One region of the Microbacterium sp. Z12_35 genome, then DNA from elsewhere that is predicted to be linked to it. Evidence: predicted binding sites of a transcription regulator. Region 1 holds the regulator's gene; the other holds the start of a gene.
What was found. The regulator LexA, encoded in region 1, represses DNA repair genes until DNA is damaged. The targets are predictions, from matches to a motif close to TCGAACANNTGTTCGA.
Positions count from the first base shown of each region.

Region 1 (15,625 bases):
GCCACGAGGACGGCCTCCTCCGCGTCGACATCCATCATCCACAGCCCACCCTGCTGATGCGGGCTGCTGCCCGAGACCAGCACCCTTCGGCCGTGGGCGTCCTCCACGAGGGCGCCTGATGTGACCGGCACCGGCAGCGTGCGCTCGTTTCCGTCCGTCAGAAGCACCAGCTGGTCGGCACCGTCGGTGCGCACCGCGACGAAGCCGCCGTCGATGGGCGCGAACCACCGGGAACCCAGCACCCAGAGTGCGCCGCCGGTGTCGGCATCGGCGGGGGCGATCGGATGCGGCGTGCCGCCGACCCGCGTGCCCCACAGGTTCCACCTGCCGGACGCGTCGTCGAGGAACGCGAGTTCGTCCCGTCCTGTCCATTCCGGTTGCAGCGGCGCGCGGTCCGCGCCGCCGGCGACAACAGCCCACGTGTCGATCCGGCCGTCCTGCAGTTCGCCGACACGGAGCTCCGTGCGATCCCACGGCATGTCCGGGTGATTCCACGCGATCCAGGCGAGTCGCGTCGCATCCGGGGAGAGTGCCGGCTGCGCCACGAAATCGCTGCCGGCCACAATGCTCTGCACGGCCGCCGAGTTCGCGGCCGCGGAACCGTCCAGGGGAATCACGACGATGTCGCGTTGCGGCGTGCGCCCGGTCCCGTCCGTCTCGCGCACGGCCAGCAGCATCCCTGCCTGAACGCGCAAGCCGCCGAACCGCACGCCGTCGGCGCGGGGGGTCAGGCCTCGCGGTTGCCCGCCCGGCCGGAGTGCCCACACGCGCTGATCGCTCTTCTCGACGTAGACGAGCTCGGCGTCGTCGGTCGCTGCCCATGCGCCTCCGCCATACTCGTGCACCCGGGAACGCGCGTTCCCCGGCGCCGGCAGGACGTCGCTCACGGTGCCATCCGCCGACCGCCGTCGCACCGTCGTCCGGCCGCCCTCTTCAGGAACCGTCTGCCCCCACCACACCTCATCACCGACGAACCGCGCGCCGTCGATCCGCGGCGACGCCGCCGCCACATCGCGCGCGGAGAGGGGAGATGGCCAAGAGCCGTGGGGGAGGGGAGCAGGCATGCCGTCAGCCTAGATCGGCGAAACAGTCCGACACACCGCACCCCTCGGGAAGGGGCCGGCGGTACCGTCGAACCGCACGACCGCCCCGCCCCTGACGTCGCGTGCGCAAACCGCCGTAGGTGCTGCGCGCAGCACCCCGTTCCTCCGCCGAGAGCCCCAGATGTCCGACGATCTGCGCACCAACGTGCCGTTCTCCTTCGAGCTGTACCCGCCTCGCTCGGCGACCTCGGAGCCGGCGCTCCACGAAACGATCGCGCGTCTGGCGCGGACCGGGCCCCAGTTCATCTCCGTGACGTACGGCGCGGGTGGATCCACCGGCGGGCGCTCGCTCGACGTGCTCCGCCACATCCGGCGCACGACCGACGTCGAGCCGCTCGCGCACCTCACCTGTATCGGCAACAGCTACACCGGCGCAGCCGCACTCATCCGTGAATTCCTGGACGCGGGGATCACGAGCTTCCTGGCGCTCCGTGGCGACCCGCCGGAGGGGGTGGCCGAAGACGAGGTGGAACTCGGCGACCTTGAGAGCTCAGCGCAGTTGGTGCAACTCATCGACAGGGTGCAGGCCGAGCGTGCGCCCTACACCGAGTTCGGCATCCCCGGGCTTCCCGGGGCCGCCCGGGTGGACCGTCGCCCCCGCGTGCAGATCGCGGTCGCAGCGTTCCCCACGGGGCATCCGCGTTCGCGGCATCCTCGTCAGCACATCGATGCCCTGCTGGCGAAACAGGCCGCGGGAGCGACCCTCGCGATCACGCAGCTCTTCTTCCACGCCGACCACTACCTGGGGTTCGTCGCGCGCGCCCGCGACGCCGGCGTGACCATCCCGATCCTGCCCGGCATCATGCCGATCACCTCGCCGGCACGTCTGCGGCGCGTGCTCGAGCTCACCGGCGAGGATCTGCCGTCCGAGCTCGCCATCGCCCTCGAGGTGGAGCCCACGTCCGAGGGTCGCACCCGCATCGGAATCGATTACGCCGCACGTCTGGTCGCCGACGTGGTGGACGGCGGCGCGCCTGGCGTCCACCTCTACGCCTTCAACCACCACGACACGGTGCTCGCGGTCCTCCGCGAGGCCGGTGTCCTCACACCGCACAAGGAGACCGCGAGATGACCGCATTCCCCACCGGAACGATCCTCGGATACCCCCGCATCGGACGCCGGCGCGAGCTCAAGCGCGCCGTGGAGGCGCACTGGGCGGGCGCGCTCGACGAGGCGGAGCTCGAGGCCGCAGCGGCGGCGCTGCGTCGCGCGACGCGGGGCCGCCTGGCCGCCCTGGGGCTCGGCCGGAACGACTCCGCCATCCCTGAGTCGTTCTCGTATTACGACCAGGTGCTCGACGCCGCTGTCACCGTCGGCGCGGTCCCCGCGCGCTTCGCTGACCTGCGCGAGGCCGACGGCACCGTTCCCCTCGCGGGGTACTTCACTGCGGCGCGGGGCGCGGGGGAGCATCCCCCCTTGGAGATGACGAAGTGGTTCGACACGAACTACCACTACCTCGTGCCCGAGATCTCGCCCGACACCGTCTTCCGCCTCTCCAGTGACCGGTATGCGCGCCTGGTGGCCGAGGCGCGCGCCGACGGCTACACGACGCGGCCGGTGATCGTCGGCCCCGTGACATTCCTCGCCCTCGCAAAACCCGCCGACGGGGCGCCGGACGGCTTCCGGCCGCTCGACCGCCTCGACGACCTGCTTCCCGTGTACGCGGAACTCCTCGCAACACTCCGCGCGGCCGGCGCGGAGTGGGTGCAGCTGGATGAGCCGGCGCTGGTGAGCGAGAGCCTCCCGGAGGATGCGGCGTCCCTCGCCGCGGCGGCGGAGCGGGCGTACGCGGCGTTGGGCGGAGCATCCGACCGCCCTGCGATCCTCGTCGCAGCCCCCTACGCGCAGCTCTCCGAGCAGGCGTGGGCGGCGCTGGCCGCAGCCCCCGTCGAGGCGATCGCGGTCGATCTCACCCGGGGAGCCGTCCCGCCGGTCGTCGACGGGCTGGGCGGCAAGACGCTGGTGGGCGGCGTCATCGACGGACGCAACGTCTGGCGAGGTGATCTCGGAGCAGCGCACACCCGCCTCGCCGAGCTCGCCGCCCTCGGCTCCGCCGCTGTGGCGGCCGGGACCTCCACGTCGCTGCAGCACGTTCCGCACGATGTCGAGGACGAGCCGGACCTCGACCCCCGCCTCGCGACATGGCTGGCGTTCGCCGACCAGAAGATCGGTCAGGTGGCGACTCTGGCGCGGGGTCTTGAGGACGGCCCCGACGCGATCGCGGATGAGGTGGCCGCCGCATCCGCCGCTCTCGCCGATCGCCGGAATGCGCCCGGAGTCCGCGACGGCGACGTGCGCGCCCGCGCCCAGGCGCTGACCGATGCCGACTTCTCTCGCGGCGAGTACGGGGTGCGCGAGGTGGCACAGCGGGAGGCGCTCGGGCTGCCCGTGCTTCCGACCACCACCATCGGATCGTTTCCCCAGACCGGTGACATCCGCCGCGCCCGTGCACGCTTCGCCCGCGGGGAGATCGACACGGATGCGTACGAGGGGTTCCTCCGCGAGGAGATCGCCCGCGTCGTTGCGCTGCAGGAGGAGCTCGGACTCGACGTGCTGGTGCACGGCGAGCCCGAGCGGAACGACATGGTGCAGTACTTCGCCGAGAATCTCGGCGGGTTCGCGGTGACCCGTCACGGGTGGGTGCAGTCGTACGGATCACGCGCCACCCGACCGTCGATCCTGTGGGGCGACGTCTCGCGCCCGGCACCGATCACGGTGCGCTGGTCGACGCATGCGCAGTCACTGACCCAACTGCCGGTCAAGGGGATGCTGACAGGACCGGTGACGATCCTGGCGTGGTCGTTCGTCCGCGACGACCAGCCGCTGGGGGAGACGGCGAATCAGGTCGCCCTTGCCCTCCGCGACGAGATCTCCGACCTTGAGCGTGCGGGGATCGGGGTCATCCAGGTCGACGAGCCCGCCCTCCGCGAACTCCTGCCGCTCAAGCGCGCGGACCAGCCGGCGTACCTCGACTGGTCGGTGGGGTCGTTCCGCCTGGCCACGGCCGGCGCAGCCGACGCGACGCAGGTGCACACGCACCTGTGTTATTCGGAGTTCGCGGTGGTCATCGATGCGATCGCCGCCTTGGATGCGGACGTGACCTCGATCGAGGCTGCGCGGAGCCGCGGCGAAGTGATCGGCGACATCCGCACCTCCGGGTTCGCCCACGGCATCGGCCCGGGCGTGTACGACATCCATTCACCGCGTGTGCCTTCGGTCGCCGAGGTCGCGGAGCTGCTCGACCGCGCCGTCGATGATCTGCCGCTGCGGCAGGTGTGGGTGAACCCGGACTGCGGTTTGAAGACGCGCGGCTACGACGAGACGGTGGCGTCCCTCCGCAACATCATCGAGGCCACGCGCCGGACGCGCGCGCGTGTGGCCGCCCCCGTCGCCTGACCCCCACGGACGCCACCGAGAAACGACATCCCGGCCGAGACGTAACGCAACGCGTTGTTTCTCGGCCGGGATGTCGTTTCTCGCGCGGATGCGGAGGGGGCGGCGGCGGGGTTAGACGGCGCGCAGCACCGCCACGACGCGGCCCAGAACGACCGCCTCGTCGCCGAGGATCGGCTCGAAGGCGGAGTTGCGCGGGAGCAGCCAGGTGTGGCCGTCGCGGCGGCGGAAGGTCTTGACCGTGGCCTCGCCGTCGAGCATCGCCGCGACGATCTCGCCGTTCTCCGCAGTGGCCTGTGAGCGGATGACGACCCAATCGCCGTCGCAGATCGCAGCGTCGATCATCGACTCGCCCGACACCTTCAGCATGAAGAGGTCGCCCTTGCCCACGAGCTGGCGGGGGAGCGGGAAGATCTCCTCGACGTGCTGATCGGCGGTGATCGGCACACCGGCCGCGATGCGGCCCACCAGCGGCACGAGCGCGGCGTCGCCGACCGACGGGCCGGCGTCGGCCGGATTCTCCGCCGCCGTGCCCGGCAGATCGATCAGCACCTCCATGGCCCGGGTCTTGCCGGGGTCGCGACGGAGGTATCCGCTCAGCTCCAGCTGGTTGAGCTGGTGCGTGACGCTGGAGAGCGACTTGAGCCCGACGGCGTCGCCGATCTCGCGCATGCTCGGCGGGTAGCCGTGCCGGGCGATGGATCTCTGGATGACTTCGAGGATCGCGAGCTGCTTGTCGCTGAGGCTCTTGCGTCGGCGCGTCTGCGGCTTCTCTCGAGCGGTCGCGTCGGTCATTCTCCTGCTCCCTCCCGGGCCCGCCATGGCACCGGTCTTCGAATGTCGGAGGTCCGTGATGGTCTTCCGTTGTCGAAACCGTATCCGGTATCGGGCTTCGGATGTCGCTGCGCTCCGCGTGTCGCCTCCGATCCATGTCCGATCAGGCGTTGGTTGACACGCGAAGTATATCGAAGATAGATTCGGAAGACAGGTTCGCATCTTGCCCTCCCGGCCGAGTGCTGGATGCGAACCTTCCCCCAAAGGAGGAGCCATGGCCACCATCGCGAGCGTCGCCCCCACCACCCGCCTGCGCCTCACCGCGCGTGGTCGCCGTGTGCTGGCGTCCCTGGCCGCACTTCCCGCCGTGCTGGCGATCACGTGGGCCGCCCTCGCCGGCGGGTCCGCCCTCGCCTCGGGTGACGGGGGAGCGCCGGCAGGGACGTTCACCGAGATCACGGTGATGTCTGGGGAGTCGCTGTGGTCCATCGCCCAGGACGTCGCCCCCGATGCCGACACGCGTGACGTCGTCGACGCGATCTCGCGGCTGAACATGCTGGACTCCTCGACGGTGTCGGCCGGCCAGCGCCTGGCGATCCCTACAGAGTTCGCCGCCACCCCGTAGCCCGATCAGCTCGCCGTAGCATGGGGAGAATGACGATCCGGTTGGACGACCTCCCGCTACGCGACGATTTGCGCGGATTGGTGCCGTACGGTGCCCCCCAGGCCGCGCTGCCGATCGCCTTGAACGTCAACGAGAACACACATCCCGTGCCGCAAGAAGTGGCCGATGACATCCTCGACTCGATCGCCCGAGCGCTGCGGGACGTGAACCGGTACCCCGACCGGGAGTTCACGGCTCTTCGTGAGGCGTTCGCGGAGTACCTCGGCCACGGACTCACCCCCGATCAGATCTGGGCGGGCAACGGATCCAACGAGGTGCTGCAGCACATCCTGCAGGCCTTCGCCGGTCCCGGCCGCACGGCGTTCAGCTTCGCGCCGACGTACTCGATGTATCCCCTCCTGACCCGGGGCACCGGAGCGCGGTGGGTGGCGGGCGAACGGGCGCACGACTTCACGCTCTCACCGGAATCCGCGGCCGCGCAGGTCGCGCAGGTTCAGCCGGATGTCGTGTTCCTCTGCGCGCCCAACAACCCCACCGGAACGCCGATGGGGTTGGACGTCATCTCCGCCGTGTATGACGCCACCGACGGCATCGTGATCGTGGATGAGGCCTACCACGAGTTCGCGCCGCGGGACGAGCGTTCGGCGCTCACCCTTCTCCCGGGTCGCGAACGGCTGGTGGTCTCGCGCACGATGAGCAAGGCGTTCGCGTTCGCCGGCGCCCGGGTCGGTTACCTGGCGGCGGATCCGGCCTTCGTGGACGCCCTGCGGCTCGTGCGCTTGCCCTACCACCTCAGCGCCCTCACGCAAGCGGCGGCGGTGACCGCCCTGGGGCATGCCTCCACGATGCTCGGCATGGTCGAGGACATCATCAGCCAGCGCGATCGCATCGGGGCCACCCTCTCGGCGTTGGGCTACACGCCCTACGAGTCGTCGACGAACTTCGTCCTTTTCGGCGGGGTGGATGACCCTGCTGCCACGTGGAAGGCGCTTTATGACCGCGGTGTCCTCATCCGCGACGTCGGTATCCCGCACTCGCTGCGCGTGACTGCCGGGACGGAGGAGGAGTCCACCTCGTTCCTCGATGCCCTGGCCTCGATAGGATCGAAGGTATGACCGGAACTGGCGCGCCCCGCACCGCGACCCTGCGACGTGCCACGAGCGAGTCCTCCGTGGAGATCGAACTCGACCTCGACGGCTCGGGGCGCAGCTCCATCTCGACGAGTGTGCCTTTCTACGACCACCTCCTGACGGCGTTCGCCAAGCACGCCCTGATCGATCTCACGGTGCGCGCGACCGGCGACACGCACATCGACGCGCACCACACCGTGGAGGACGTGGCCATCGTGCTCGGTGACGCGATCCGTGACGCCCTCGGCGACAAGTCGGGCATCACCCGGTTCGGCGACGCCCTCGTGCCGCTCGATGAGGCGCTCGTGCAGGCTGTCGTCGACATCAGCGGCCGGCCCTACCTCGTGCACGTCGGTGAACCGGCCGGCTTCGAATTCCACCTCATCGGCGGGCACTTCACCGGTTCGCTCGTGCGGCACACGTTCGAGGCGATCGCGTTCCACGCCGGCTTGACCGTACACATCCGCGTGCTCGAGGGCCGCGACGCGCACCACATCGCCGAGGCCGAGTACAAGGCATTCGCGCGTGCGTTCCGGCAGGCGAAGTCGCTCGATCCGATGGTCGACGGCATCCCCAGCACCAAGGGCGCTCTGTGAGCGATAAGCCGCTCGTCGCCGTCCTGGACTACGGCTCGGGCAACATCCACTCCGCTGTGAAGGCTCTCGCTGCGGCCGGAGCCGATGCGCGCCTGACGAAGGACGCCGGACTCATCCGCGACGCCGACGGTCTGGTCGTCCCCGGAGTCGGGGCCTTCCACGCCGTCATGGAGGCACTGCGGGAGAGCCGCGGTGACGAGCTCATCGAGCGCCGTCTGGCCGGTGGCCGTCCGGTTCTGGGAATCTGCGTGGGTATGCAGGTGCTCTTCGGCCGTGGGGTGGAACGCGGGGTCGATACGGAGGGGCTCGGGCAGTGGCCGGGAGTGGTCACCGAACTGGATGCTCCGGTGCTGCCGCACATGGGGTGGAACACCGTCGAGGCGGGCAAAGGCTCGCGCCTGTTCGCCGGTCTCGAGTCCGAGCGGTTCTATTTCGTGCACTCCTTCGCGGCGCAGCAGTGGAATCTGGAAGTTCTGCCGCCGTTCCCCTCACCGGCCCTCACCTGGTGCACGTACGGCACGCCGTTCCTCGCGGCGGTGGAGAACGGTCCGCTCGCAGCGACGCAATTCCACCCCGAGAAATCGGGCGAGGCCGGTATCAAGCTGCTGTCCAATTGGATCGGCGGCCTCGGCGGGGCTACTCTCTGAGCTTGTGCCCAGCCCCGGCGCCCGCCGTCCGTTCGCACGAGGAGCCATGAACGATTTCGCGTCAAGTCCCGAGCTGATCCTGCTGCCCGCCGTCGACATCGCCGGCGGAAAGGCGGTACGGCTGACCCAGGGGGAGGCCGGAAGCGAGACGTCCTACGGCGACCCGGTTGAAGCCGCCGGTGAGTGGGCCCGGCAGGGCGCGCGATGGATCCACCTCGTCGACCTGGATGCAGCGTTCGGCCGCGGGAGCAACGGCGGGATACTCCGCAAGGTCATCAAGCAGGTGCGCGGCGTGCAGGTCGAGCTGTCCGGCGGCATCCGCGACGACCGTTCGCTCGAGACGGCTTTGGAGAGCGGTGCCGCGCGGATCAACCTCGGCACCGCCGCCCTGGAGAACCCGGAGTGGGCGGCGGATGTCATCAGCCGCTACGGCGATGTCATCGCGGTGGGCCTGGACGTCCGGGGGACGACCCTGGCTGCGCGTGGATGGACGCGGGATGGCGGCGACCTGTGGACCGTGCTCGACCGGCTGGAGAACGCCGGCTGCAGCCGCTACGTCGTCACCGATGTCACCAAGGACGGCACACTACGCGGACCGAACCTGGAGCTCCTGCGCGAGATGACCTCGCGGACCCCCAAGCCGATCGTGGCATCCGGGGGAGTGTCGAGCCTCGACGACATCGTCGCTCTGCGGGAACTCGTCCCCCTCGGCGTCGAGGGCGCGATCATAGGCAAGGCGCTGTATGCGGGGGCCTTCACGCTGGCCGAGGCGCTGGATGTCGCCGGACTCCGGCGCTGACTCCGCGGGCGTGCCCTGGGAGGGCCGCCATTTCGAGGCGAACCCGCACTCCGGCGACGACGGATCGGCAGACCCCGCGCTCCTCGCGGCCTTGCAGGGTTTCCGGGCCGGAGACGCCGACGCGGTGGCCGTGGTCGAGGCCTACCGGCACGCGCGCCTCCTGATCCCGCTCATCGCAGAGAAGGGCGACGAGGGGGTCGGACCCACCGGGTTGACCGTGGACAAGACCCAGGAGCTGTCGATCGTGACCGTCGGCGCGCCCGACGGTCGCAAGGTGCTCCCGGTCTTCACCTCGGTCGACGCGATGGGGCGGTGGGATGCGGCGGCACGCCCCGTCCCCGCCGAGGGAGTGCGTACGGCCCTCGCCGCAGCATCCGACGACACCGACCTGATCGTGATCGATCCGGGGTCCGAGACGGAGTTCGTGCTCCGTCGCCCCGCGGTGTGGGCGATCGGTCAGGGTATCCCGTGGGAACCGAGCCACCTGTCCGCGGACGTCTTCACCGGGCTGCAGCAGAGCATTTCGGGGGAGCTGGCGGTGCTCGACCTCGCGGTCGAGCCGGGCGATCCGTCCGCACAGTTGCGTGGTCCCGACCTCATCGTGCACCTCCAGCTCATGCACGGCCTGGACCAGGAGGAACTGGACGCGGTGCTCGCGCGGGTCGCCCGCCGCTGGGCGGCCGATGACCGCATCGCCGTGCTCGTGGATTCTCTGACGGTCAAGCTCCACCGTTCCGCGTAGCCGCTCCCTACCCGTAGCCGCTCACGCACCCGCAGCCGCTCACGGAAATCGAGGAGATCTCGCGGATCGAGGACCCCTTGGGCTCGATCGATCCTCGATTTCGGTGATCTCCTCGTTTTCCGGGGCACGTCACGTCGCCTCGCCCGCTGAGCCTCGCTCGCGACCAAGCGGCGACGTGGGCGAGCGGGCCCGGAAAATTTCCGAACGCGACCCGGAAATCGAGGACATCTCGCGGATCGAGGACCCCTTGGGCTCGATCGATCCTCGATTTCCGTGATGCCCTCGTTTTCCGGGGCACGGAGCCCGAAGCGAGGACCGGAGCGACGGGCCCAGCCCGGGTCAGGTGACGGGTCCCGTCCACTTCTCGCCCGGCCCCTTGCCGATCGGATCGGGGATGACGGAGGCCTCACGGAAGGCGAGCTGTACGGAGCGAAGTCCGTCGCGCAGCGAGCGGGCGTGCATGTCGCTGATCTCCGGCGCGCCCGCGGTGATGAGGCCGGCGAGAGCGTTGATGATCTTGCGGGCCTCGTCCAGGTCGGTCTGGGTTTCCGGGTCATCCGCCAGGCCGACCTTCACGGCGGCGGCGCTCAGCAGGTGCACCGCGGTGGTGGTGATGACCTCGACGGCCGGCACGTCAGCGATGTCGCGGGACGCGGATGAGGAGGCCCGCTCCTGTTCTTCCCAGCGAGCGAGACGCTCGACGTGCGGGTCGGGGATGGGGTCGCTGCCGGGGATCGAGGTCACGTGCTTCTCTCTGGTAGACTTGTGCGGGCTCCGGAGCGTTCTGCTTCGGACGTAAGAGGATTCCATCCCACCCGTTCGCCGTTCCAGGCTACCGGGTCCACGCACTCCGCCCCGCTCGTCGGGGTTGTTCGGGTGCGAGAAGCCGGCGCTGAAAGCGTCGAGCCGGGTGGCGTGCATTCCTCTTCCGCTCCCGCCGCATCCGCGGCGTGGTGGCTGACTACCCAGAAGAGGAGTTCCGTATCAGCGATCCCCGCACCAACGACCGCATTCGCGTCCCCGAGGTCCGCCTCGTCGGTCCCGCGGGTGAGCAGGTCGGCGTCGTCCGCATCGAGGTGGCGCTGCGCCTGGCCCAAGAGGCCGACCTCGATCTCGTCGAGGTAGCCCCGAACTCGAAGCCGCCCGTGGTCAAGATCATGGACTACGGCAAGTTCAAGTACGAGGCTGCGCAGAAGGCCAAGGAAGCGCGTCGCAACCAGGCGAACACCGTCCTCAAGGAGGTCCGGTTCCGTCTGAAGATCGAGGCACACGACTACATAACCAAACTGAAGCGCGCCGAGGGCTTCCTGCAGGCCGGCGACAAGGTCAAAGCCATGATCTTGTTCCGCGGCCGCGAGCAGTCCCGTCCCGAGCAGGGCGTCCGTCTGCTGCGCAAGTTCGCCGAAGACGTCGCGGAGTTCGGCACGGTCGAATCCAGCCCGACGATCGACGGGCGCAACATGGTGATGGTCGTGGCGCCGCACAAGAACAAGTCCGAGGCCAAGGCCGAGCAGAACGCTCAGCGCACCGCCAACAGGGAAGCCGCGCGTGCGGCCGCCCGTGGCGACGGGCACCCCGACGACGAGGACACGGCCGAAGAGGCTCGGCCCACCCAGGCCTCGGCCGAATAGGCCCCCACCACTCCCCGCCCGGGCGGGAACCACAACGAAGGAAGAGACATGCCGAAGCAGAAGACCCACTCGGGTGCCAAGAAGCGTTTCAAGGTCACCGGCAGCGGAAAGATCATGAAGCAGCAGGCGAACCTCCGCCACAACCTCGAGGGCAAGGCCACCAAGCGCACCCGCCGCCTGTCGCAGGACCAGGTCCTCGCCAAGGGTGACGCCAAGGTCGCCAAGAAGCTCCTCGGCATCTGAGCGCCGACGCACGTTAGGAAATAGAAGAAATGGCTAGAGTCAAGCGGGCCGTCAACGCCCACAAGAAGCGTCGCGTCATCCTCGAGCGCGCATCCGGTTACCGCGGGCAGCGTTCGCGCCTGTACCGCAAGGCGAAGGAGCAGGTCACCCACTCCCTCGTCTACGCCTACCGTGACCGGCGCAAGCGCAAGGGCGACTTCCGCCGCCTCTGGATCCAGCGCATCAACGCGGCTGCCCGTGCGAACGGCATCACGTACAACCGCTTCATCCAGGGCCTCGGCCTGGCGGGTGTGCAGGTCGACCGTCGCATGCTGGCGGAGCTCGCGGTGAACGAGCCGGCGACGTTCGCCTCGCTCGTCGCGACCGCGAAGAACGCCCTGCCCGGCGACGTCAACGCCGCGAAGACCGCGTAATCGCCGCTTCCACGATCGTGGGGCGCCCTCTTCGGAGGGCGCCCCTTTCGTTTGTCTCCGTGTCGTGGCTCCCCGGTGCCCGGTGCCGAGCGTCGGGGCCCATAGACTGAGAACGTGCTGGAAAATCCCCGCTCGCCGCGCGTTCGCGCGGTTGCGAAACTGAGTAAGCGCAGCGCGCGCCAGGAGACGGGGCTCTTCCTCCTCGAAGGTCCGCAGGCTGCCCGCGAGGCCCTCGCCTACGTGCCGGCCACCGTGCTGGAGCTGTTCGCCACCCCGTCCGCGATGGAGCGGCACGGCGACGTCCGGGACGCCGCGCGCGCCGCCGGCATCGAGGTCGAGTTCACGACCGAGGACGTGCTGGATGCGATGGCCGATACGGTCACACCGCAGGGCATCGTGGCCGTGGCCCAGCAGTCGCCGACGGCGATGAAGGACGTCTTCTCGGATTCTCCGCGCCTCGTCGCGATCTGCGAAGAGGTCCGCGACCCGGGCAACCTCGGCACGATCATCCGCGCGGCTGATGCTGCGGGCGCGGATGCGGTAATCCTCACCGGGCGGACGGTCGACCCGTACAACCCGAAGGTGGTGCGCTCGAGCACGGGCTCGCTGTTCCACCTTCCCATCGTGGTCGGAGTGGAGCTGGAGGCGGCCGTCGAGCGTGCCCACGCCGCCGGCATGCGCGTGGTGGCAGCCGATGTCGGTGGCACGGACTTCCTGGCCTCCCGGGCGGCACTGTCGGACCCGACCGCATGGCTGTTCGGCAACGAGGCGCACGGACTGGAAGAAAGCGCGCTCGCGCAGGCGGACCTGGCTCTGCGCCTCCCGATCTACGGTCGCGCCGAGTCGCTGAACCTCGCGACGGCGGCGAGTGTGTGCCTGTACGAAACCGCGTTCGCGCAGCGCGCGGGCGAGGCGTCCGGCGCCGGCGGCCCTGTTACAAGTCGATAAAGGCGGGCGTCGATCCTTGGTCGGCGTGCACGGCGCTCCTAGGGTGTGATTATGGTGACCCCCGACTCCCGTGCCACAGGCGATCCGCTCGTCGTGCTCGCGGATGTGCAGAAGCACTACGGCGAATTCCAGGCGCTGAAAGACATCAACCTCACCGTGGGCCGCGGTGAAGTGGTCGTCGTCATCGGTCCGTCGGGTTCGGGCAAGTCGACGCTGTGCCGCGCGATCAACCGGCTGGAGACGATCACGTCCGGCACGATCTCGATCGACGGCAAGGAGCTGCCCAAAGAGGGGAAGGCTCTCGCGCAGTTGCGGGCGGATGTCGGCATGGTCTTCCAGTCGTTCAACCTGTTCGCGCATCTGACGATCCTCCAGAACATCACGCTCGGCCCCATCAAGGTGCGCGGCATGAAGAAGGCCGACGCCGAGCGCGAGGCCCATGAGCTTCTGGAGCGGGTGGGGGTGGACGCGCAGGCGAACAAGCTCCCCGCGCAGCTGTCCGGTGGGCAGCAGCAGCGCGTCGCGATCGCGCGGGCCCTCGCGATGCATCCGAAGCTCATGCTCTTCGACGAGCCGACCAGCGCGCTGGACCCCGAGATGATCAACGAGGTCCTGGACGTCATGGTCGGCCTTGCCCGTGAGGGCATGACCATGATCGTCGTGACGCACGAGATGGGCTTCGCCCGCAAGGCAGCGGACCGCGTCGTGTTCATGGCCGACGGTCTCATCGTCGAGGAGCAGCAGCCGGAGGGCTTCTTCACCTCCCCTCGGTCCGACCGCGCCAAGGACTTCCTCTCCAAACTCATCACGCACTGACCCCCATCCACAGCACATCCCCCAAGGAGTCCTGACATGCGAAAGTCCCGCATCCTCACCGGCGTCGGCCTGGCCGCCGTCGCCATGCTCACCCTCAGCGCCTGCAACAGCGGCTCGCCCTCCGGCGGCTCGGGAGGCGGGGGAGAGGAAACGGCTGGAACCGAAGCTTTGTGGGAGGTCGCCACCGAGGTCGACCTGGAAGGCAGCCCCACGTACGACCGGATGGTCGAGCGGGACGGCGTCGTCGTCGGCGTCAAGAACGACCAGCCCGGCCTCGGCTACGAGGACGCCGCCTCGGGTGACCGCACCGGCTTCGACGTGGACATCGCGCGCTGGATCGCCGCATCCCTGGGCTTCGACGAGAGCCAGATCGAGTACCAGACGATCCCCTCCGCGAACCGCGAGCAGGCGATCGTGAACGGCGATATCGACTACTACGTCGGCACCTACTCGATCACCGACTCGCGCAAGGAGCAGATCGACTTCGCCGGCCCGTACTTCATCACCGGTCAGGGTCTGCTGGTCGCCGCCGACAACGAGGACATCACCGGCCCAGACGACCTCGCGGGCAAGATCGTCTGCTCGGTGACCGGCTCCACCCCGCTCCAGCGCATCCGAGACGAGTACAACCCCGGTGACGCCGTCGAGTACGACACCTACTCGCAGTGCGTCGAGCAGCTGAAGGCCGGCTCGGTCGATGCGATCACGACGGATGAGGCGATCCTCGCCGGCTACGTCGCGCTGGAGCCTGACGCCCTCAAGATCGCCGGCGATCCCTTCAGCGAGGAGCGCTACGGCGTGGGCCTGGAGAAGGGCGACACGGCGCTGAAGGAGCACATCAACGCCCTGTTCACCGACGGCGGCGACGTGTGGACCGCTCTGTTCGAAGAGCACCTCGCACCCGCCGGCATCGAGGGCGAACAGCCCGCCGTCGACCAGTGAGTTCCCGGGGCGGCGCACCTGCGCCGCCCCCTTCTCCGGCCGTTTGCGGAAAGGATCGCGCGTGGGTGTCATCACCGACAACCTCGACCTGTGGTGGACGTTCCTCCTGGGTACCCTCTTGCTGTTCGTGGCCGGAGGTGCGCTCGCGCTCGTCCTGGGCACCATCGTCGGCGCGATGCGTGTGTCCCCGATCCCGGTGGCGCGGGCGGTGGGCACCCTCTACGTCAACACCATCCGGAACACGCCGCTCACGCTCGTCTTCTTCGCCTTCTCCTTCGCCCTCCCGCCGCTGCTCGGTCTTCGCCTGACGCAGTCGGTCTCGGTGACGCTCGCGATCTGCGCCTTGGGTGTGTACACCGCGACGTATGTGGCGGAGACCATCCGTTCCGGCATCAACACCGTGCCCGTCGGCCAGGCCGAGGCCGCTCGCGCGCTGGGGCTGACCTTCGGGCAGGTGATGGGCAGCGTCGTCATGCCGCAGGCCTTCCGCTCCGTCATCCCGCCCCTGATGAGCGTGTTCATCGCCCTGCTGAAGAACACCACCGTGGCGGCGGGCTTCTCCGTCATCAACCTCGGATCCATCCGGAACTACCTGAGTGAGCGCGGCGAGAACCAGTTCGTCACGATCCTGTGGGTCATGGTCATCTTCATCGTGCTGGTGCTCGTGCTGTCCTGGGTGCAGCGCACGCTCGAGAACCGCTGGAGGATCGCGCGATGAGCAGCGTCCTGTACGACGTCCCCGGTCCGCGCGCGATGGCGCGCAACCGCGTCTTGGGCGTGCTGACGATCGTCGTCGTCGTGGCCGTCATCAGCTTCTTCGTGT
Region 1 is NZ_JBZEGJ010000001.1:1,226,956-1,242,580, reverse strand. It holds gene AC4FS1_RS06185 (prolyl oligopeptidase family serine peptidase) at 1-1,064, opposite strand, end outside; gene AC4FS1_RS06180 (methylenetetrahydrofolate reductase) at 1,225-2,175, shown strand; gene metE (5-methyltetrahydropteroyltriglutamate--homocysteine S-methyltransferase) at 2,172-4,499, shown strand; gene lexA (transcriptional repressor LexA) at 4,611-5,291, opposite strand; gene AC4FS1_RS06165 (LysM peptidoglycan-binding domain-containing protein) at 5,545-5,895, shown strand; gene AC4FS1_RS06160 (histidinol-phosphate transaminase) at 5,925-7,010, shown strand; gene hisB (imidazoleglycerol-phosphate dehydratase HisB) at 7,007-7,621, shown strand; gene hisH (imidazole glycerol phosphate synthase subunit HisH) at 7,618-8,268, shown strand; gene priA (bifunctional 1-(5-phosphoribosyl)-5-((5-phosphoribosylamino)methylideneamino)imidazole-4-carboxamide isomerase/phosphoribosylanthranilate isomerase PriA) at 8,315-9,067, shown strand; gene AC4FS1_RS06140 (SseB family protein) at 9,045-9,809, shown strand; gene AC4FS1_RS06135 (DUF1844 domain-containing protein) at 10,149-10,553, opposite strand; gene infC (translation initiation factor IF-3) at 10,763-11,440, shown strand; gene rpmI (50S ribosomal protein L35) at 11,489-11,683, shown strand; gene rplT (50S ribosomal protein L20) at 11,713-12,096, shown strand; gene AC4FS1_RS06115 (TrmH family RNA methyltransferase) at 12,211-13,044, shown strand; gene AC4FS1_RS06110 (amino acid ABC transporter ATP-binding protein) at 13,096-13,860, shown strand; gene AC4FS1_RS06105 (glutamate ABC transporter substrate-binding protein) at 13,897-14,802, shown strand; gene AC4FS1_RS06100 (amino acid ABC transporter permease) at 14,864-15,520, shown strand; gene AC4FS1_RS06095 (amino acid ABC transporter permease) at 15,517-15,625, shown strand, end outside.

Region 2 (15,625 bases), 1.2 Mb from region 1:
TCACCGCTCCAGGCTACGGCGTGAAACGCAGCCTTCCGCACGCACGGAACGGGGGCGAGGCGGCTTGGGTCATGTGGTCTCAACCACGGTCCGATGAGCATTGTCACCTCGCCGGTGCCCAGGTCTCTGTCGCGTCAGAAGCCGGCGGGCGGAGGGGCCAGTAGGCTTCCGTCGTGCCGCTCGCCATCGCCGTCGACCTCGGCGGAACCAAGATCGAAGCCTGCCTCGTCGACGAATCCGGTGCCGTGGTGCCCGGCTCCCGTGCCCGCGCGGCCACCGGCGCGCAGAGCGACCGGTCACACCTGGAGCGCGCCCTCACCACCGTCGTCACTGCAGCCGTCGCCGCCATCCCGCCTGGTGCGGAAATCGTCGGGGTCGGTATCGGCAGTGCCGGCCCTCTCGACACCGCACGCCAGACCGTGTCTCCGCTGAACCTGCCTGACGCCGCGGGGTTTCCCCTCGTGGCCGCGATCCGCCGCGTCCTCCCCCCGCACCTGCACGCGACCCCCGTGCGCGTCGCCCTGGACGGGCTCTGCATCGCGATCGCGGAGCACTGGCTCGGCGCCGGCCGCGATGTCGGCACCATGATGGGGATGATCGTGTCCACCGGCATCGGCGGGGGCATCATCACCCGCGGCGCCCCCTATGCCGGAAGCACAGGCAACGCCGGGCATCTCGGGCAGATCGAAGTCGCCGGCTTCACCGCCCCGGGAGTCCATGGCCTCGACGCGACGGTGGAGCGCGTAGCGAGCGGTCCGAACGTGGTCCGATGGGCGCGCGAACAGGGCTGGGAGGGCAGCACCGGCGAGGAGCTCGCCGCCGCGTATGCCGCCAATGACGCGATCGCCGGCTCCGCGGTGCGTCGGAGCGCCGCCGCGGTCGGTTCCGCGCTGGCATCGGCCAGCGCGCTCCTCGACCTCGAGCTCATCGTGATCGGCGGCGGCTTCTCCCACGTCGCGGAGGACTACGTCGATCTTGTTCGCGCCTCCCGCGACGCCGCCGCGCCCTACCCGTTCCTCGCGCGTGCGCGGATCATGCGAGCCCAGCTCGGAAGCGACAGTCCGCTCCTCGGCGCCGCGGCGCTCGTACTACGCGCCCAGGCGTGACGCGTCACAGCGGATTCTCACTCCGACGATGCGCGACGCAACGCCTGCCGCCAGTCGTTCGGAACCCGGCCTTCCGGGCCGGGTGACGGCTGGGATTCGGGGCGACTGGTGGGAGGCGCCAGCTCCGGACCTTCGATGGAGGCCTGCTCCTGGTAGTCCCACCACCAGTCCTCCCCCGGCTCGAAGCTCTGGATGAAACGGTGGCCCGCGCTCTGCCAGTGCGCGGTCGCATGACGACCGAGCGAATCGTCGCAGCATCCCACATGCCCGCACGCCGCACAGCGGCGGAGGTGCACCCACCATCCGCCCGCCGCGTCGCACTCGGCGCATCCCGACGACCACGGCTTCGCGGTGGGGTCGATCTGGTCGGTGGGGTCGATCTGCTCGGTGGCCATGTCTCCTCTTTTCGACGGGCTAGAAGGGCGAGCCGGCGTCGTAGATCGAGATGAGGGTGAACACCTCGTTGAGGAGGTAGACGGCGAAGGCCGCACCCACTCCGATGCTGAGCACCGTCACCGCGATCCACGCCCACACGGGGGCAAGACCCTTGCCGGTCTGCCGACGGAGGATCACGCCGCGACCGATGACGTAGACGCCGTTGCTGACGATCAGCGTGAAGAAGATCCACGCCCAATGGAACGGCTTGTCGATCCCGCGTGCGCGCAGCGCCCGCCAGTCGAGGTAGGCGAACGCCACCTGCGCGGCGATGACCAGGTATCCCAGGAGGGTCAGGAGCAGCGTGGCGCCGGTGAACGAGGCCGCCCACGCGTTGGAGGGCGACTCGAGGGAGTCGTTGATGCTGTCCTCGAGGAACCCACGCCAGTCGATGAAGAACAGGGGCAGGAAGGTGACCAGCGGCAGGAAGACGATGAGCCAGATCCACGGCGTCTCGGTCGGGATGTCACGACGCTCGGGGGCGGGCGCCGTGGGGGCCGACGGATAGGCCGGGTACGCCGCGGGCGCTGACGCATAGGTCGGGTACGCGGGCTGCGCCGGGGCGGGGGTGGGGTGTGCGGGCGCCGCAGGGGCAGCGGCGGCCGCGGCGGCGGTGGCCGGGGCGGGCACGGCGGCCGGGGCGGCCGGGGCGGGTGCGGCGGCGGAAGCCGGCTGTCGGGCCTCGGTCCACGCCGATCCGTTCCACCAGCGATGGACGGAGGGGTTGTCCGGGTCGGCGTACCACCCCGGAGGGAACTGAGGGGCGTCGGTCATGTCGGTCCTTCCGCGAGAGCCGGGTCGCGTCGAGTCTATTCGGCAGCCCGATCACCGGAAGTCTCGTGAGGTGTGCGACACCCCCACCCGCAGGTCTTCGAACCGGTCCGCCACGAGGTTGGTCACCCCCTCGACCGAACGCTCCAGCATCCCCCGCACGATGAGCGCGGGAGATTCCCGCACCACGCGCCGATGACGGTTCCACACACCGACCGAGCAGATCACGTTGACCAGGCCGTGCTCGTCCTCGAGGTTGAGGAAGGTGATGCCGGATGCCGTGGCCGGCCGCTGCCGGTGGGTCACGAGCCCGGCGACCTCGACGCGCCGGCCGTTCTCGTGCGTGCGCAGTTCTCGCGAGGTGAGAACCCCCCGCGCATCGAGCTGGGAGCGGTAATGCGTGAGGGGATGATCGCCCGGTGAGATGCCCGTCGCCCACAGGTCGGCCGCGAGCACCTCATAACTCGTGGGGTCGGGGAACAGCGGCGGCTGCACCGACACCATCGACTCGGGCAGGAATTCGGCGCGGTCCTGCGCCGCGGAGCCGGCCAGCCAGATCCCCTCGCGGCGGCTGATGCCGAGGCTGTCGAACGCACCCGCCGTGGCGAGCGCCTCCAGCTGGGCGGCGGTGAGGCCGGTCCGGCGCACGAGGTCGCGCAGATCGCGATACTCCCCTCGTGTCTCCCGCTCGGTCACGATGCGCTCCGCCACCTTTGCACCGATCCCAGTGACCTCCGCCAGTCCCAGACGCACCGCGAACCGCCCGTCGCGGCGGTGCGCATCCGACTCGTCGGGGGCCTTCGGATCGAAATCGCCGACCGGCGGCTGGTGGCGGTCAGCGCACGCGGGCAGGCCGGTGGCCCCGGCCGGCGAAAACCGAGGAGATCGCGCGAATCGAGGGCCGGATCGGGCCGCAGCATCCTCGATTTCCGGGATCCCCTCGAAATCCGCGGTGGATCCGGCCGGCTCGCCCGGCCCGGCGGGCGAAAACCGAGGAGATCGCGCGGATCGAGGACCGGATCGGGCCGCAGCATCCTCGCTTTCCGGGATCTCCTCGAAATCCGTGACGGGTTCGAGGGTTGCCTGGACGCCCGAGCGCAGCAGGTCGGGTCGGCGCACCTCGACACCATGCCGGCGGGCGTCGGCGCTCAGCGTCGCCGGCGAGTAGAACCCCATCGGCTGAGCGCGCAGCAGCCCGGCCAGGAACGCGGCCGGATAGTGCAGCTTGATCCACGAGCTCGCATAGACCAGCAGGGCGAACGAGAGGGAGTGGGATTCGGCGAACCCGAAGTTCGCGAACGCCTGGATCTTCGCGTAGATCCCGTCGGCGACCTCGCCAGTGAGTCCGTTGCGGGCCATTCCGGCGTACAGCTTCTCGCGGAGCTTCTCGATCCGCTCCACGCCGCGCTTGGATCCCATCGCCCGGCGGAGGAGATCAGCATCCTCGGCCGTGCAGTCCCCCACCGCGACGGCCATCTGCATGAGCTGCTCCTGGAACACCGGCACGCCCATCGTCCGCTCGAGCACCGGCTCTAGCTTCGGGTGCGCATAGGTCACCTTCTCCTGGCCGAGCTTGCGCCGGACGAACGGATGCACGGCGCCTCCCTGGATGGGCCCGGGGCGGACGAGCGCGATCTGCACCACGAGGTCGTAGAACCGGCGCGGCTGCAAACGCGGGAGCAACCCCATCTGCGCGCGGGACTCGACCTGGAACACCCCGATCGAATCGGCGCGGCACAGCATGTCGTAGACGGCCTTCTCCTCCTTCGGGATCGTCGCGAGCTCCCACACCTCCCCCGTCGCATCGCGGATGAGGTCGAAGCAGTACTGCAGCGCCGCCAGCATCCCGAGGCCCAGCAGATCGAACTTCACCAGCCCCATCCAGGCGGCATCGTCCTTGTCCCACTGGATGACCGTGCGGTTCTCCATGCGCGCGTGCTCGATGGGCACCACCTCCCCCACCGGGCGGTCGGTGAGCACCATGCCGCCGGAGTGGATCCCCAGGTGCCGCGGCGCCTTCAGCAGTTCGGTGGCGTACGCCAGCACCTGATCGGGGATGTCGTGATCGGCCCCGGTATCCAGCGCCGCCCCCCATCGCTCGACCTGCTTCGACCACGCGTCCTGCTGCCCCGGCGAGTGCCCGAGCGCCTTGGCCATGTCGCGGACGGCGTTCTTCGGCCGGTACTGGATGACGTTGGCCACCTGCGCGGCGCGGTCACGGCCGTACTGGCGGTAGACCCACTGGATGATCTCCTCGCGCCGGTCGGAGTCGAAGTCCACGTCGATGTCGGGTTCCTCGTCGCGGAGGCTCGAGAGGAACCGCTCGAACGGCAGGTCGTAGGCGATCGAATCGACCGCGGTGATGTCGAGCAGGAAGCACACGGCGCTGTTGGCCGCCGACCCGCGCCCCTGGCACAGGATGCCTCGGCGGCGGGCCTCCTGCACGATGCCGTAGACGATGAGGAAGTAGCCGGGGAAGTCCTTCATCTCGATCACCCCGAGCTCGCGCTCGATGCGGTCGCGATCCTTCGGCTTCAGGTCGGGGTACTTGCGCGGCACCGCCTCCCAGACGAGGTGCCGCAGCCAGGACATCGGCGTGTGCCCGTCGGGCACCTTCTGCTTCGGCAGCGCGGGCTTGGCGCGCCGCAGGGGGAACGCGAGCTCATCGGCGAGGGTCACGGTGCGCGCCACCGCGCCGGGATACCGCGCGAACCGCCGGGACATCTCCGCCCCCGAGCGCAGGTGGGCGCCGGCGTGGGCGGGCAACCATCCGTCGAGTTCGTCGAGGCCCCGGTTCGCCCGCACCGCGGCGACGGCCGCTGCCAGGAGTTCCCGTTCGGGGGCCGCGTAGTGCACGTTGTTGGTGGCGAGCACCGGCAGCTTCCGCTCGGCGGCGAGCGCGGCGAGCAGGTCGTTGTGGCGCGAGTCCAGCGGATTACCGTGATCCATCAGCTCGACGTGCACCGCATCGGGGCCGAAGCGCTCGACGAGCCGGTCGAGCGCGGCGGCCGCCGCATCCGGGCCGTCCTCGGCGAGCGCGCGACGGACCGGCCCCTTACGGCAGCCGGTGAGCACCGCCCACTGCGGGTCGTGGGGACCGCCGGCCCGTTCGGCGAGCTCGTCGAGGTCGTACACCGGCCGCCCCTTCTCCGCACCGCGCAGCTGCGCGGACGTGATCGCCGCCGCGAGCCGGTGGTACCCCTCCTCCCCGCGCGCGAGCACGAGCAGATGCGAGCCGACCGGATCGGGTTCGCCGTTCTGCGGCCCGGGCAGGTTCAGCGACAGCTCCGCGCCGAAGACGGTGCCCAGCTGCAGCGACTCGGCGGCCTCGGCGAAGCGGACGATGCCGTAGAAGCCGTCATGGTCGGTGACCGCGAGCGCGTGGAGCCCCAGGCGCTCGGCCTCCTCGGCGAGTTCTTCGGGCGAGGATGCGCCGTCCAGGAACGAGTACGACGAGTGGGCGTGCAGTTCCGCATACGGCACGGTGTCGGCGGGACGCTCGATGGCCGGGGGCACGTAGGGTCCGCGCTTGCGCGACCACGCCGGACTGTCGCCGCCGTCGGCTCCGGCGGGAACCGTGCCGGGGCGACGTCGATCACTGAGCGTGCGTTCGATCTCCGACCACGGCACGGGCGGGTTGTGGAAGCCCATCAGCGTGCCTCCGCCCGGCTCAGGGACCGGGTGCGGCCGGAACAGGACCGGATGCGGCCCGTTCCTGCCCGGCTGGGCAGAGGAGATCTGCCGAGCAGAGGAGCGAAGGCGCGTCCTCCGTCCTCGGCTCGGCAGATGTCCTCGCCCGGGCCGGCCACTCGGGACGGGGCTGAGGTGCGAGACGAAGGGTCAGTCATAGCGGCCCTCGGCGGTCCAGACGCCGTTCTCCTCGACGAGCAGCCAGGCGACCCCGTCGTCATCGACCACCTGGAAACGGTGCGCGCGACGCCGGCGCACCGCATCCCACCCCCGTTCGCGAATCGGCCAGGGCCCAGCCCACGACCGGATGCGGCCGCGCCGACCACCGACCGCGAACAGCGCCGGCTGCGCGCTCAGCACCTCGCGCTCCCCCACCACCACGGTTCCGCCGGCGGCATCGGTGACACCCACCGGGCGCGGCTGCGGGTAGACGGTGGTCGGCAGCGGATCGGGCAGGCTTCCCGGCCACGGGCGGGCGCGTTCTTTCGCCACGACCGCTCGATCCCCCCACGGCACGAGCACCTGCCGTTCGGTGAGCCAGCGCCCGCCGCCGACGGCCGGGGTGAGCACCCCGCGATGACCGAGCATCGCCTGCACACGCGAGAGGGCGTGATGCACGCGCTCTTCCGGACCAGCACCGAACAGCCCGATCACGTGATGGGATGCCTCATCCACGGCCTCGGGCGAGATCCTCACGCGAGCGACGCCGCTGCCGAGGACGCTCTGCGCGTCTTCGGCGAGCTGCCACCGCACCCGGTCGACCACAGCGGACGCGTCGAACGACCCCGGATGCAGCCACACCCGCTCGCTGCGCTCTCCCCGGTCGCCGACCAGCTCGACCCGCAACTCCGTGCACACCAGGTGACGCTCCCCGAGGCCCTGCACGAACTCATCGGCGGCGATGCGCATCCCGAAGGCGATCTGCTCGGCCAGTTCCAGGGGCGGTTCGAACGACACCTCGCGGTGCAGCTCGGGCGGCGGGGTGCGGGGTTCGACCGGGCGGGAGTCGCGACCGGCCGCGAGGGCGTGCAGCCGCACGCCCTGCTCCCCGAAGCGGTCGCGCACACGTTCGACCTCCATCGCCGCGAAAGCGCCGAGGGTGTGCACCCCGAGCCGTGCCAGCAGTTCGGGCAGCGCCGTCTCACGGGATGCGGTCGATCCGGCCCCCGCCGACTCCAGCACCCCCACCGACAACGGCGCGAGGAACGGCGCCGCCTCCCCCGAGGGCACGATCCGCACCGGGGCGTCCGCGCGGGTGGCACGTGCGGCGAGCTGGGCCGTGAACAGGCCGTCGGCGACCCCTGCCCGCACCCCCGTCATGCCGTCGGCGACGAGGGCGGCCAGAAGCGTCCGGGCGGCTTCGTCCTCACCGCCGTAGTACCGCGCGGGCCCGCGGGCGCGCAGGGCGCACAGCCCCGGGCGGACGATCTGCACGCCGGGGGCGAGTTCTTCGATGCGCGCGACGATCGGTGCGAAGGCGCGGGCGTCGCGCACGGGATCGGCGGGAACGATCACGAGCCCGGGGCTGACCGCCTGCGCGTCCCGTCGTCGCTGCCCGCGCCGGACGCCGGAGGCACGGGCCGCATCCGAGCACGCCACGACGATGTTGTGCTCGAACACGGCGATGGAGCTCTGCGGGTGCAGCGTGTGCGCGTCCGGGTCGAGCGCAGCCGGGTCGAGGGCACCGGATTCGGCGGCGGCGCCGTCCAGGGAGAGCGCCGTCACCGGCCAGTCGGGAAACCACAGCACGAGGCTGCGTACGGGTGCGAGCATTCAGCCCACCGCCCTCACCTCGGAGAACTCCGGCACCGCCTCCAGGCGGGGGCGGGATGCTTCGGCGGCAGGCCCGAGCAACGACACGGTGCCGTCGGCGGCGGGAAGAAGCATCCGCGCTCGGCGTGCCGACGGCGAGCGCCGGCTGGTCACCGAGACGGTCAGTTCGCGTGCGGCGAGGTATCCGTGCCCGGCGCCCAGGCCCTCCCAGCGCGGATCGGCGACATCGATCGTCGCCTCGGCCTGCGGCCACGCGCCCTGGACGAGCAGCACGGTTCCGCGATCGCGCAAGCGGGCGGACAGCCGCGAGACCTCGCCGTCGGTCACACGCGCGGGCGGGCGCACGGCGACCACGGGCATCACCTCGGCGATCGTCGCGGTGATCGCCAGCCACCGCGGACCCGGTTCGGGGACGAAGACGAGCCGGTCGAGGTCGAGCCCATAGCGCTCGGCGGCTTCGACACCCAGTTCGGGCATGCCCACGGCCGCGCACCACGCGCCGTCTTGCGACGGTCGCGCCATCAGTGCCAGCAGCAGCGCGGTCGAGGGGGCGAGGGTATAGGCCGACCCGGGCCGCAGCCCTCCCCCGGGAAGGAGACCGGCGAACGCGGGATGGGTCGGCATCGCGGGAGCGTCCAGACGGCGGCCTTGCATACGCTCGAGCTGCGCGCGCAGCTCGCGTACGTCGCTCAGCGCTTCCGCCTCGGTCCGCACGATCGCCCTCATTCCCACAGGCTAGAACATTTGTTCTACGGTCTCAATCCCGTGGTTCGAAGATACGAACGCCCTCCGACATTCCGCATCCCCTCACGATGACGGACGGTTTCGTCGCTCTGGGACGCCGCGAAGCGACGAAAACCGTCCGTAACCGTCAGGGGCAGGAGAGGTCAGGCGGCGAGAGCCAGGTAGGGCTCCCAGCGCGGGTCGGCGCGGTCGGTGCCGCGAACCGTCCACTGCGTCCCGTGGGGGGCACCCGGGATCAGCCGCAGACTCCACGACATCTCCTGCGGCGTGCGGTCGCCCTTGAGGTTGTTGCAGCGAAGACAGCACGCGACCAGGTTCTCCCACGAGTCCGCGCCCCCGCGCGAGCGCGGCAAGACGTGGTCGATCGTGGATGCTGTCTTGCCGCAGTAGGCGCAGCGATGCCCGTCGCGGCGCAGCACGCCTCTTCGCGTGACCGGGATGCGGCGCGCACCGGGCACTCGCACGTAGCGGGTGAGGAGGATGACCGCGGGGCGGTCGTAGGCCCCTGCGGCCGCCCACACGGGGTCGCCCTCCACCCGCTCGATCACGGTGGCCTTCTCGTCCATCACGAGCACGAGCGCTCGCTTGAACGACACGACAGCGAGCGGCTCATAGCCCGCGTTGAGCACCAATGTGCGCATTCCGCTTCCTCTCGAATGGCCGGGACGGATTCTCGGATATTCGACATGCGACGGATCAAGGAGCGCAGGTTATGAAAAAGGCGCTGTCTTCACAGACAGCGCCAGAACGCCACGGCCGAGCCGCGGCGTCCGATTCCACGATGCCGAAGGACGAGCAGACCGAGCGCATCCGTGGTGCGAATGCGTGGTGTGATGCCCATCGGCTCCTCCGCTTTCTCTCAGCGTCGCTGACAGGCTAACCCACGCGACACGCCCGGGGATCGCCTCGGGGAACGAAAAGGCGGCGTGTCGGGAACCATTCCCCGGCACGCCGCCTTTGCGAAGTCTCAGCTGGCGTTGGACTGGAGCCAGCCCCACGGGTCCACGACGCCGCCGTTGACGTGCACCTCGAAGTGCAGGTGGCACGCCGTGGAACTGCCCGTCGACCCGACGACGCCGATGAGCTGCCCGGCGGCGACGCTCTCGCCCGCCCGGACGACGCGGCTGCCATAGGTCATGTGGCCGTACAGGGTGCTGACCCGCTGGCCGTTGATGACGTGATCGATCGTGACCGCCACGCCGTATCCGCCGAAGCTCTCCTGCGAGACGCGCACGACACCGCCGGCGGCGGCGAACAGCGGTGTGCCGCATCCGGCGAGCAGGTCGACGCCCTGGTGGTAGCCGGAGTCGCCGAGGCCACGGCCCTGCTTGAAGCCCGACAGCGGCCAGCGGACCTCGCCGGAGCCCGGAGCGGTCATGGTCAGGTCGATCGACGACAGCGATACCGGGGAGGAGGCGGCACGGACGCGAGCACGCTCGGCAGCGGCTTCGGCGGCCTTCTTCTTCTCGATCTCCTCCGCCGTGGTGGCTGCGTAGCTGCTGCGCTGGAGCTGAACCGCGGATGCGTCCGAGGCCACGACGAGCGACTGCGCATCGTCGGCGGCGATCTGTTGCAAGGTCCGCGACTCCTCCTCGGGCTGCCAGGCCGCATAGGCCGGCAGCGCGACGGTGGCGATCAGACCGGCGACCATCGTCAGGACCGCAGCGCTGCGCAGCGGCGCAGCCTTCCCCGAGCGGAGCGGGCGCTGACGGGTGGGTCGTGCGGCGGCACGAGGCGCCTTCGCCTTCGCCGGGGGCCGCACCTTGGCGCGAGTCGAGGTGCGCGCTCGGGCGCGGCGGGTCGTGTCGGTCGTGTTCTGCTCGGGTGCAGATCCGACCGAATCGATATCTTCAGCCAATAGTTCCTCCGGCGCCTCCGCGCCTGTCGGCACTGGCTCGTCGGGACTCAGTTGGGGACGATATGCGGGCTTCACCCTCCGCAGACGACGAGCCGATGAGGCAGCCTGCGCGGGGTCCGACGGTGGGGCTTTTCACCTGGGGACGGGATGAACGCTACCGGAAGGTAACGAATATGTCACGCTGACCACAAATCCCGTGGACAACTGCCAGCGAGACCCGGCTGGGGAGGATCAGTGCTGGTCGTCGACGAGGAAGATGTGCGAGGCCACTTCGATCGGCAGTTCCAGGCCCTCGTCGCTGCCGTCCATCTGCAGCAGGACGTAGCCCTCGTTGAACCGGTAATCGCCGCGAGCGCCGGGGACGACCCCGGCTGCCTTGAGCTGCTGCAGCAGTTCCGGATCGACCTGCGCGGGCTCGGCGAGGCGCCGTACCGTCCCGGCGATCGGCGCGCCGGCCTCGTTGAGTCGACGGACAAGGCCCACGACACCCTGCTCGAAAGTGTTGGCCGGGTGGTCGCCGAGCTGATCGAGTCCCGGGATGGGGTTGCCGTAGGGCGACTCGGTGGGGTGACCGAGGAGTTCGACCAGGCGACGCTCGACCTGCTCGCTCATGACGTGCTCCCACCGGCACGCCTCCTCGTGGACGTACGCCCAGTCCAACCCGATGACGTCGCTGAGGAGGCGCTCGGCCAAACGGTGCTTGCGCATCACATCGACGGCCTTCTGGCGACCGGCGTCGGTGAGTTCGAGTCGCCGGTCTTCGGAGACGACGACGAGTCCGTCACGCTCCATGCGCCCGACGGTCTGCGACACCGTCGGGCCGGAGTGCCCGAGGCGCTCGGAGATGCGCGCACGAAGAGGCACGATGTTCTCCTCTTCCAGCTCGAGGATCGTGCGCAGGTACATCTCCGTGGTGTCGATGAGATCGGTCATATGGCGGGGTTCCTCGGCGCTCAGCGGTGGACTTCCAGCCTATCCAACGCTCCTGAGCCCCGGCCCGGCCATCCCCCCTTCCCCGTGCGGTCACGGACGACTTTCGTCGGAATCCGGCCGCGCAGAACGACGGAAACCGTCCGTGACCGTGCCTGGGGGCGGAGAGGGCGGTGCGCGGGGCCGCCCTAGAATCGAGCCATGCCGCACGTGGATCTGCCTCGCGACCTCCTGCCCGCCGATGGACGCTTCGGATGCGGCCCCTCGAAGATCCGCGGAGCGCAGCTCGAGGCGCTGGTGACGCGCGGCGCGACGCTGCTCGGGACGTCGCACCGTCAGGCGGCCGTGAAGAACCTTGTCGGAAGCGTCCGCGGACGCCTGGGCGAACTGTTCCGCCTTCCCGACGGCTACGAGGTGATCCTCGGCAACGGCGGGTCGACGGCGTTCTGGGATGCTGCGGCGTTCGGCCTCATCGAGCGCCGCGCGCAGAACCTCGTCTTCGGCGAGTTCGGCGGCAAGTTCGCCGCTGCCGCGAAGACGCCGTGGCTGGAAGCTCCCGATGTGCGCAAGGTCGAGCCCGGGACCGCGACCGTCGCCGAGCCCATCGAAGGCGTCGACGTGTACGCGTGGCCGCACAACGAAACGTCCACCGGGGTCGCGACCCCCGTGACGCGTGTCCAGGGCGACCCCGGCGCGCTCACCGTGATCGACGGGACGAGCGCCGCCGGCGGCATCGACCTGGACGTCGCCCAGGCCGACGTCTATTACTTCGCGCCGCAGAAGAACCTCGGGTCCGACGGCGGCCTCTGGTTCGCCGTCGTCTCCCCCGCCGCGATCGAGCGCATCGAGCGGATCGCCGCATCCGACCGGTACATCCCCGAGTTCCTCAGCCTGAAGAACGCGCTGGACAACTCCCGCCTGCAGCAGACGCTCAACACCCCGGCGCTGACCACGCTGCTGCTGCTGGACGACCAGCTGAGCTGGATCCTCGACAACGGCGGGCTGACGTGGGCGAACGCGCGCACGTCGGAGTCTTCCACCACGCTGTACGACTGGGCCGAGGCCTCAGCGGTCGCGACCCCGTTCGTCGCCGACCCGGCCGACCGCTCGCCGGTCGTCGTGACGGTGGACTTCGATGAGCGGGTGGATGCAGCCGCCGTGGCGGCGAGCCTGCGCTCGAACGGCATCGTCGACACCGAGCCGTACCGCAAGCTCGGCCGCAACCAGCTGCGGATCGCGACCTTCGTGTCGATCGAGCCCGACGACGTGCGTCAGCTCATCCGCTGCATCGACTACACGATCGAGCGCCTCTAACCGACCGTCGACTCGCCACAATACGTCCGGTTTCACCCGAAATCCGGACGTTTTTTGGCGAGTCGACTGAGGAGGAGTTAGCGCTCGGACTCGTCGTCGGAGTCGGAGTCGGAGTCGTCGAGGTCTTCGTCGGAGTCGTCGTCGAGGTCCTCGTCGGAGTCGACGTCGACGTCTTCCTCGGAGTCGTCGTCGGAGTCGAGATCGTCGTCGTCGTCGGGGGCGGAAGGATCGAGCTGGTCGATGTCGACACCGTCGAGGTCTCCGGCGTGCAGGATGGGCGACCCGTCCTCGTCGAGTTCGTCGTCGTCATCGTCATCGCCCAGCACGTCGTCGATCTCGTCATCGTCGAGGTCGTCGTCGGACTCGTCCGCGTCGTCCTCGTCGATGTCGGCGTCTTCACCGGCGGCGTCGGCCGCTTCGGCCAGGGCGGTCTGCGCGGCCTGGTACTCGGCGAGACGGACAGCCCACGGCGTCCACTCGGGCGCCAGCAGGGCATCATCCCCGGGAAGCAACTCGACTTCGAGAACCGTCGGCTCGGCGTCTTCGACGCGCGCGACGCTGACGGTCCAGAACCAGCCCGGGTAGCCGGCGAGCCGGTTGGCGAAGCGCAGCGACACCACGCCGTCGCCCTCGTCGATGTACCCGACAGGGTCGCCCACGGAGGCTTCCGAGGTCACCTCGAGGAGCGCGGCGCGGGCGAGGTCGGATGCGGCGAGCAGGCGCTCGTCGATGGAATCAGGCGTCGAGGTCATCAGCGACCTTGCGCAGCACGGCGGCGACCTTCTTGCCGTGCGAGCCGCTGGGGTACCGGCCGCGACGGAGGTCGGTTCCCATGTCGTCGAGCAGCTTGACGAGATCCTCCACGATCACCGCCATGTCGTCGGCGGGCTTGCGGGTGCGCTTGGCCACGCTGGGCGGCGCCTGGAGGACACGCACCGACAGCGCCTGCAGACCGCGCTTGCCCTCGGCGACACCGAACTCCAGCCGCGCGCCTGCCTTGGGGGCAGGGGCGCCGGCGGGCAGGGCAGTCGCGTGCAGGAAGACGTCCTGGCCGTCATCGCTGGTGATGAAGCCGAACCCCTTCTCTTCGTCGTAGAACCTGACCTTGCCGGTGGGCATGGAAACCTCGCTGAAAGCAGAAGTCCGCGCGGACGCGGACGGGGATGGATCGCGACCGATGGATCGCCATCATCAAGACTACGGCACGGGCGCGAACCGCTAGGCTGAAGCGGATGAGCACCCGCACGCCCGGCGAAGACCTTCCGGTCCGCCGCATCGACCGCATCCTGGCGTTCATGTCGCTGGGCCTTCTGGTGTTGTCGATCGTGTGCTTCATCGCCATCATGATCGGCTCGGCCATGGGCTCCGACTTCGCGACGGGTGTGTGGCCGACCGTGGGTGCGACCGTCTATATCGCGCCGGTGCTCGCCTTCGTGTTGCTGATCACGGTGCTCGTGATGAGCTTCGTGCGAAGGGCCCGCGCCAACCGGGATCACTGACCGTGCCGCCCACCTCCGACCAACGCGCGCTGGCCATCGCCCTCGCCCAGTTGGATGATGCGGACTTGGCGGAGCTGCTCGCTGCCCGGGGCGCTCCTCCCACCGCGGCGTGGCGCGACCTGTTCGACGTGGCTGCGGCCCTCCTCGAGCCCACCTCCGTCGCGCGGGCGCTCACGGCTCTGCCGTATCCCTCGGCGTCGGCGCTCGCCCACGCCGCGGCCGACGGCGCCCCCGTGCCCGTCGATGCGCGCCCCGCCCTCGTTGCGGCGGGACTGGTGGATGCTGACGGCCATCCCTTCGCGGCGGTCGGCGTCGCCGTGCGCGACCGCGAAGCTCCCGCCGAACCCCCGCAGGCGGTGGATCGGTCGACATCCCCCGCCGACGATGCCGCCGCGGCGGAACACGCTTTCACCTCCGCCGCCTCCCTCGCCGACGTGCTCCTGCGCGCCCTGACCGAGCCGCTCACCCGCATCGGCAACGGCGCGCTCGGCGCCGGCGACCGCCGGGCCCTGGTCGACGACGGCGCCGCACCGGACGGCGATACGGCCGACCTGCTCGTCGGGCTCGCCGCATCCACCGGCCTGCTCCATGCAGAGGAGCGGGCGTGGCTGGTGACCGCGGCCGGGCGCGCCTGGGTGGCAAGCCCCACCCTGGAGCGCTGGATGAGCGCCGCCGAACGCTTGCGCGACGCCTTTCCCGCCGGCCTGCGGACGCCCGAGGGGGGCTGGGTGCCGGCAGCGGCGTGGATCGACGCCTATCCCTTCGACACCGCGTGGCCGACGCGCGCCGGCCTCTGGCGCGCCCGCGCTGTGGCGTGGGGCCTGCTGACGCCCGGAGGTGGTGAGCCGCCGTGGGCCTCGCCTCTGGCGGCGGGCGGCTCGGCCGACACGGCGGCGCTCGGCGCCTTCCTGCCCCCTGAAGTCGACCGCGTCTACCTCCAGAACGACCTCACCGCCATCGCCCCCGGCCCCCTCGTGCCGCACCTGGACGTGCGGCTGCGCAGCATGGCCGTCCGCGAGTCCCGCGCTCAGGCGTCGACCTATCGGTTCAGCGCCGACAGCCTCGCGGCCGCCATCACCGCCGGAGAAAGCGCCCAGTCGGTGCGCGCCTTCCTCCAGGAACTGTCGCTCACCGGCGTCCCGCAGCCTCTGGAGTACGTCCTCAGCCGCACCGCCGAACGGTACGGGCTCCTCCGGGTGGGCCGCGATCCCGTGAGCGGGCGCACGCGCGTAACCAGCGATGACTCCGCAGCCCTGGAGACCGTGGCCGTCGATCAGGCCCTGCGCGCGCTCGGCCTCGTCCGCGACGGCGGGGCACTGGTCTCCCGCATCGGTGAGGAAACCGTGTACTGGGCCCTCGCCGACGCCCGCTACCCCGTGATCGCGGTGGATGACGCCGGGATGCCGCGGCAACTGGATCGCGCTCGGCTCGCCGCCGAGCGGTCGGTGCCGCCGGCATCCGAACAGTACGCAGCGCTTCTCACACGTGTGCGGGCGGGCAGTGAG
Region 2 is NZ_JBZEGJ010000001.1:76,471-92,095, reverse strand. It holds gene AC4FS1_RS00505 (ROK family protein) at 174-1,106, shown strand; gene AC4FS1_RS00500 (UBP-type zinc finger domain-containing protein) at 1,124-1,501, opposite strand; gene AC4FS1_RS00495 (DUF2510 domain-containing protein) at 1,521-2,315, opposite strand; gene AC4FS1_RS00490 (error-prone DNA polymerase) at 2,367-5,963, opposite strand; gene AC4FS1_RS00485 (DNA polymerase Y family protein) at 6,153-7,775, opposite strand; gene imuA' (DnaE2-dependent mutagenesis accessory factor ImuA') at 7,776-8,501, opposite strand; gene AC4FS1_RS00475 (HNH endonuclease) at 8,663-9,160, opposite strand; gene AC4FS1_RS00470 (M23 family metallopeptidase) at 9,487-10,377, opposite strand; gene AC4FS1_RS00465 (iron-dependent transcriptional repressor DtxR) at 10,609-11,310, opposite strand; gene serC (phosphoserine transaminase) at 11,509-12,621, shown strand; gene AC4FS1_RS00455 (DUF3027 domain-containing protein) at 12,699-13,373, opposite strand; gene AC4FS1_RS00450 (cold-shock protein) at 13,357-13,740, opposite strand; gene AC4FS1_RS00445 (multidrug ABC transporter ATPase) at 13,854-14,120, shown strand; gene AC4FS1_RS00440 (helicase-associated domain-containing protein) at 14,123-15,625, shown strand, end outside.
Region 2: imuA' (DnaE2-dependent mutagenesis accessory factor ImuA') is a predicted target of LexA. The motif match lies at 8,512-8,527, and genes of this name have one in related genera.